DNA from 2 places in the Bradyrhizobium sp. Kon58 genome. Region 2 is predicted to be linked to the other one. Evidence: riboswitches for the same ligand, from Rfam matches in the RefSeq annotation. Region 2 holds a riboswitch; the other holds the start of a gene.
The links. A riboswitch is a leader RNA that binds a small molecule or an ion and turns the genes downstream of it on or off. The one in region 2 is predicted to bind S-adenosylmethionine.

Region 1 (3,307 bases), on a different contig from region 2:
CACACGCTCCGTCGCGTAGCCCGGATGGAGCGAAAGCGTAATCCGGGGCCTTCGCGTCCGCGGATAGAATCCCGGATTGCGCTGCGCTCCATCCGGGCTACGGGCCGGCCTACTTCCTGCCGCCACGCGTCAGCAAGAACACGCCCTGCTCGCCGAACAGATTCCACACCCACCAGGGCATCCGCAGCCGCAGCGGACGACCGTAGAGGTCGAGCGCCTCGGCCCGTTCCATCTTGACGTCGATCGCATCGCAGAGCTCGACGAAATCCTTAATGGTGCAGAAATGGATGTTGGCGGTGTCATACCAGCTTGCCGGCAGGTTCTCCGTGCGCGGCATGTGGCCGCCGATCAGGAGTTGGAGCCGCATCTTCCAGAAGCCGAAATTCGGGAACGACACGATGGCGCGGCGGCCGATGCGCAGCAAATTCTCCAGCACCACTTTCGGCTGCCGCGTTGCCTGCAACGTCTGCGACAGGATCACGTAGTCAAAGGCGTCATCCGGATAATTCACGAGGTCGGTGTCGGCATCGCCCTGCACCACCGCAAGACCCTTGGCGACGCAGCGGTTGACGCCCTCGCGCGACAGCTCGATGCCGCGGCCGTCGATGCCGCGGGTTTCCAGCAGCTGGAGCAGGTCGCCCTCGCCGCACCCGACGTCGAGCACTTTCGAGCCCGGCTTGACCATCTCGGCCACCAGCACATGGTCGGCGCGAAAATCGCCGGGCTGCCCGGTCGCAAGGCCGCCGAGCGGCAGCGCTTCCTGTACAGACATGACTAGCCGTCCTTTAAGCTTTCTTGGCGGTGAGCCCGCGCGCCTTGTCTGCCGACTGCAGGAAGGCACGGGCGATGTCGAAGAACTCGGGCACGTCGAGCAGGAACGCGTCGTGACCGCGATCGGTCTCGATCTCGGCGAACGACACCCGCGCGCTCGACGCATTCAGCGCGTGCACCAGCGCGCGCGATTCCGAGGTCGGGAACAGCCAGTCGCTGGTGAAAGAAACCACGCAGAAGCGGGTCTGGATTCCCGCGAACGCCTTCGCCAGCACGCCGCCATGGTCGCCGGCGATGTCGAAATAATCCATCGCGCGGGTCAGATAGAGATAGGAGTTGGCGTCGAAGCGTTCGACAAAGGACGAGCCCTGGTAGCGCAGGTAGGACTCGACCTGGAAGTCGGCGTCGAACGAGAAGGTCGGCAGCTCGCGGTCCTGCATCCGCCGTCCGAATTTGCGATGCAGCGCGGCATCGGAGAGATAGGTGATGTGCCCGGCCATGCGGGCGACGGCGAGGCCGCGATGCGGATGGGTGCCGTGATCAACGTAGCGTCCGCCATGCCATTCCGGATCGGCCATCACCGCCTGCCGGCCGAGTTCGTGGAAGGCGATATTCTGCGCCGAATGGCGCGTGCTGCATGCGGTCGGGAGCGCGGAGAAGACGCGATGCGGATAGGCCGCGGTCCATTGCAGCACCTGCATGCCGCCCATCGAGCCTCCGACGACGCAGAGCAGCGTATCGATGCCGAGGCGGTCGAGCAGCATGGCCTGGGCTCGCACCATGTCGGGGATGGTGATGATCGGAAAATCCAGGCCCCACACTTTGCCGGTCGCCGGATTGGTCGACGCGGGGCCGGTCGAGCCCATGCAGCCGCCGATGACGTTCGAGCAGATGATGAAATACTTATTGGTGTCGAGCGGGCGGCCGGGCCCCACCATGATTTCCCACCAGCCCGGCTTACCGGTCAGCGGGTGCACACTGGCGACGTGCTGGTCGAGCGTCAGCGCATGGCAGATCAGGATTGCGTTGGACCGCTCGGCATTGAGCTCGCCATAGGTCTGGTATGCGATCTGGAACGGGGTGAGATCGACGCCGCAATCAAGCGGCAGCGGCTGGTCGGCACCGAAGCGTGCGACCTGGGAGCTCGGATGATCGACCTCGTGCGAGCGCTCGTCGGCGCTGATCGCGGGACTGGGAATTGACTTGATGCCCATCTCTGACCACTGACTCGTTTGCGATCGGGGGTCCGACCGCGACTGACATCAGGCCATGAAAAACCCGGCCTGAACGATAGGTTCGGCCGGGATCGAAAGGGTCCCCGGCCTGTTTAGCGAGTTTTTTAACGTGGCTGCAAGCCGGCCGGCTCAAATGACCACGGAACGGCTAAAAACTACCGTCTTGGACGGTTTTCGTCAAGTCACGGCCCGGATCAGCCAAATTCGCCTGTCGCGCCACGGGCGGAAAGGGCCCGATTTCCCTTTGCATTTCTCTTTGCTTTCGCAGCCCCGACTGCCTAATCAGGATATCCATCACAGCGGTGACAGCTCGACTGATCCGCATTGAACGCCTCGCAACAGCACCTCACAGACATGTCCCAACGTCCGCCCGCGCCACCATCACTCCAGGAATTGCGCAAGGAGATCGACGCGATCGACGAGGGCATGCATCGTCTGCTGATGCAGCGCGGCGACATCATCGACCGCCTGATCCAGGTGAAGCAGACCCAGGAGGTCGGCTCGGCGTTCCGCCCGGCACGTGAGGCCTCCATGATGCGCGACCTCGTCCAGCGCCATCGCGGGATCCTGCCGCTCGACACGGTCGAGAGCATCTGGCGCGTCATCATCGCGACGTTCACCTATGTCCAGGCGCCGTTCTCGGTCCACGCCGACATCTCGGCGAGCGAGCCGGCCATGCGCGATTCCGCGCGATTCCATTTCGGCTTCACGGTGCCTTACATCGCGCATTTCAGCGCGCAGGCGGCGGTCGAGGCGGTCGCGAAGTCCAAAGGTGATCTGGCGCTGGTCTCGGCGACCTCGAGCCGCACGCCGTGGTGGCTGTCGCTGGAAGAAGCCGGCGCGCCAAAGATCATCGCGCGGCTGCCCTTCGTCGAGCGCGCCGACCACCCGGCGGCGTTGCCCGTGTTCGCGGTCTCGCGCGTCGCCGACAGCGCGCTGGTGACGGAGGTCGAGACCTTCAGCGTGCGCGTTTCGGGGTGGAACGCCGAGGTCGCACGCGCCCTGTCACCGCTCGCCGAGATCGTGGCGGTACCCGACACCGCCTTCGACGGCGCCGCGCTGCTGGTCTCTGTCACCGCGACGAGCAGCCTCGACAAGATCAAGGCTGCCCTGATCGAAGCGGGGGCCTCGGTGCGCTCCACGGCCCTCGTCGGCAGCCACGCAACGCGCTATACGGTGCCCCCGACCGGGTCGAAATCGTAAGTCGCGAACCGCTTAAGCCAGTCCGGAGTTGAAGATGTCCCGCCCCGTGCCGAATCCCGGCATTCTCGATATTGCGCCCTATACGCCCGGCAAGAGTC
Region 2 (3,307 bases):
GGATGATCGGCGCGGCCGGGAAATACCAGCCGCGAAATCTTCGGATGGCTCGCCAGAACGTCCGCAATGCGCGCGGCCGTCTCGGTCTGCGCGCGCACGCGCACGGCGAGCGTCTCCATGCCCTTGAGCAGGACCCAGGCGTTGAACGGCGAGATCGACGGGCCGGTCTGGCGCATGAAATTGTGGATGTGCTCGGCGATGAACGCTTCCGAGGACAGGATGATGCCGCCGAGACAGCGGCCCTGGCCGTCGATATGCTTGGTCGCGGAATAGACCACGACGTCGGCGCCGAGCGCGAGCGGGCTCTGCCAGATCGGGGTGGCGAACACGTTGTCGACGACGAGTCGCGCTCCGCCGCTGTGCGCGATCTCGGCGATGCCGGGAATGTCGAGCACGTCGAGCGTCGGGTTGGTCGGGCTCTCCAGGAAGAGCGTCTTGGTGTTCGGCTTCATGGCGCGCTGCCACTGGTCGAGATCGAGGCCGTCGACCAGCGTGGTCTCGATGCCGTAGCGCGGCAGCAAATCCTGCACGACGTAGAGACACGAGCCGAACAGCGCGCGCGAGGCCACGACGTGATCGCCGGCCTTCAGCGGCGCCAGGATCGCGGTCGTCACCGCGGCCATGCCGGTCGCCGCCGAACGTGCCGCCTCAGCACCCTCGAGCTCGATCATGCGGCGCTCGAACATCGCGATGGTCGGATTGGAGTAGCGTGAATAGATGAAGCCGGGGTCCTCGCCCTTGAACCGCGCCTCGCACTCCTCGGCGCTGTTGTAGACGTAGCCCTGGGTCAGGAACAGCGACTCCGACGTCTCGCCATATTGCGAGCGTAAGGTGCCGGAATGAACCAGGCGAGTTTCGGGACGGTAGTGGGCGGTTGGCGCCGGGGACTTCGACATAGGACCTCCTGAAGTGACCATCGAAAATGGTCACAAAAAAACCGGCCTGGAATATCTCCACGGGCCGGGATCACAGAGGTCCCCGGCCTGTTTAGCGACTTATTTAACGTGGCTGCAAGCCGGCCGGCTCAAATCACCACGGGATAAGTCATGCTCATATTCCGCAATGCCCTTTCCGTCAAGACGTCCATCGGATAGCCGTAAAACGCTCATATTTCCCGCATGTCGGGATGTGTTTGATCCCTGATGAGGACCCCGGGTTGACGTTCACGGTCGCCGCCGACGCCAATGGTATCCTGCCCGACCGCATGATCGCGGCGATGGCGGAGGGCGGTCTCATCCTGCCCGCTTACGATTTCGTCGAAAGCCAGATCCAGCCGGCGAGCCTCGATTTGCGCCTCGGCGACATCGCCTATCGCGTTCGCGCCAGCTTCCTGCCCGGTCCCGGCGCCACCGTCGCCGAGCGCATCGACGAGTTGAAGCTGCACGAGTTCAGCCTCGCCGACGGCGCGGTGCTGGAGACCAACTGCGTCTACATCGTGCCGTTGCTCGAAAGCCTCGCGCTGCCGCCGGAGATCGTCGCGGCCGCCAACCCCAAGAGCTCGACCGGCCGGCTCGACGTCTTCACCCGCGTGATCGCCGACGGCACCCGCCGCTTCGACATGATCGGTGCCGGCTATCACGGCCCGCTCTATGCCGAGATCAGCCCGAAGACGTTCCCGGTGCTGGTCAGCGAGGGCTCACGCCTGAGCCAGGTGCGCTTCCGCACCGGCGATGCCATCCTCAACATCGACGACCTCGAGGCGCTGCACGCGACCGAGCGTCTCGTCGATGTCGACGATGCCGATCTCACCGGCGGCGTCGCCCTCTCTGTTGATCTCTCCGGCGAAAAGAGCGGCGGCTTCGTCGGCTACCGCGCCAAGCGCCACACCGGCGTCATCGACGTCGATCGCCGCGCCGGCTATTCCGTCGAGGAGTTCTGGGAGCCGATCTCGGCCCGTCCCGACGGCAGCCTGATCCTCGATCCCGGCGAGTTCTATATCCTCGCGTCGAAAGAGGCGGTGCAGGTGCCGCCCGATTACGCCGCGGAGATGGTACCGTTCGATCCGCTGGTCGGCGAGTTCCGCGTGCACTACGCCGGATTCTTCGATCCCGGCTTCGGCTATGCCGGCGCCGGCGGGCTGGGGTCGCGCGCCGTGCTCGAAGTGCGCTCGCGCGAGGTGCCGTTCATCCTCGAGCACGGTCAGATCGTCGGCCGCCTCGTCTACGAGAAGATGCTGGCCCGCCCCGACGCCATGTACGGCCAGCGCATCGGCTCGAACTATCAGGCCCAGGGGCTGAAGCTGAGCAAGCATTTCCGGGTGTAGCGATCATCCGTCGCCCGGATGGAGCGCAAGCGTCACCCGGGAAAGTCTCACTTGTGGCACGATCCCGGCTTACGCTGTGCTCCATCCGGGCCACCAGGTGCTGACATGACCAATCCATCCCAACTCGACGCAAACATCCTCGACGACGTCGCCGATGCGCTGATCTATTCGGATCGCTCCGGCACCATCATGCGCTGGAATCGCGCATCGTTCGCACTGTTCGGCTTCTCCGCGGACGAAGCGCTGGGCCAGAATCTCGACCTGATCATTCCCGAACATCTGCGCGCCGCGCACTGGAAGGGTTTCGAGGCCGCGCTTGCCAGCGGCGCGATGAAGCTTGCGGGCAAGCCGACACTGACCCGCGCGCTGCACAAGGACGGACGCAAGCTCTACATCGAGATGACCTTTGCCCTGGTGCGGGATGCCGCTGGAGTGGTGCAGGGATCGGTGGCGATGGCGCGCGACGTCACCGAGCGCGTCGAGCGCGAGCGGGCCGCCAAGGCTTCGCAAAACTAAGCCTGCGCAAAACTAAGCCTGCGCAAACTTCGTGATGCGGAATTGGCGAGCCGGCGTGCAGGGCGCCCTGCGCGCGGCTCAGCTTGTCCGTGGCCGGCTGCAGTGACACACTCGATCAAAACAACGATCGGGAGCGAACATGACCGCCGCATCTGACCCCGCGCAGGAAGCTCAATGGAAACGCTGGCGCGCGGTTGCCGATCTCTATCACGCCTATTTCACCGGTCTGATCCTCACCGTGGTCACGCGTCGCGGCACGGCGGATGCCGCCGAGTTCGTCTTTCGCGTGTTCCGCCGCCAGCAGCAGGAGCGCTTCCTGCCGGGGCTCGAGAAGCTCGGGCTGAGCCATCTGCCGCCGGCAGTCGCCGCCGCGCAATATCACTACCTCTCGAACTGGATCGGCGGCGTGCACGTCGAATACATGTATGAGAGCGACCGCAAAGCCTGGATCCGCTATCCGCCGCCGCGCTGGATCTGGAAAGGCACTGCGATCTGCGGCGTGCCCGGCGAAGTCTCGCGCGCGATGCT

Region 1: it holds a riboswitch for S-adenosylmethionine, as region 2 does, so the genes downstream of both, metX (homoserine O-acetyltransferase MetX) here and AC0L20_RS24170 (O-succinylhomoserine sulfhydrylase) in region 2, are expected to answer to the same signal.

Annotation. Positions count from the first base shown of each region.
Region 1 covers NZ_JBVVOT010000008.1:195,710-199,016, reverse strand. The annotation lists gene metW (methionine biosynthesis protein MetW) at 110-772, opposite strand; gene metX (homoserine O-acetyltransferase MetX) at 786-1,985, opposite strand; SAM riboswitch at 2,078-2,157, opposite strand; gene AC0L20_RS16900 (chorismate mutase) at 2,361-3,209, shown strand; gene hisC (histidinol-phosphate transaminase) at 3,244-3,307, shown strand, end outside.
Region 2 covers NZ_JBVVOT010000016.1:34,003-37,309, forward strand. The annotation lists gene AC0L20_RS24170 (O-succinylhomoserine sulfhydrylase) at 1-896, opposite strand, end outside; SAM riboswitch at 967-1,046, opposite strand; gene AC0L20_RS24175 (2'-deoxycytidine 5'-triphosphate deaminase) at 1,127-2,263, shown strand; gene AC0L20_RS24180 (PAS domain-containing protein) at 2,369-2,779, shown strand; gene AC0L20_RS24185 (hypothetical protein) at 2,919-3,307, shown strand, end outside.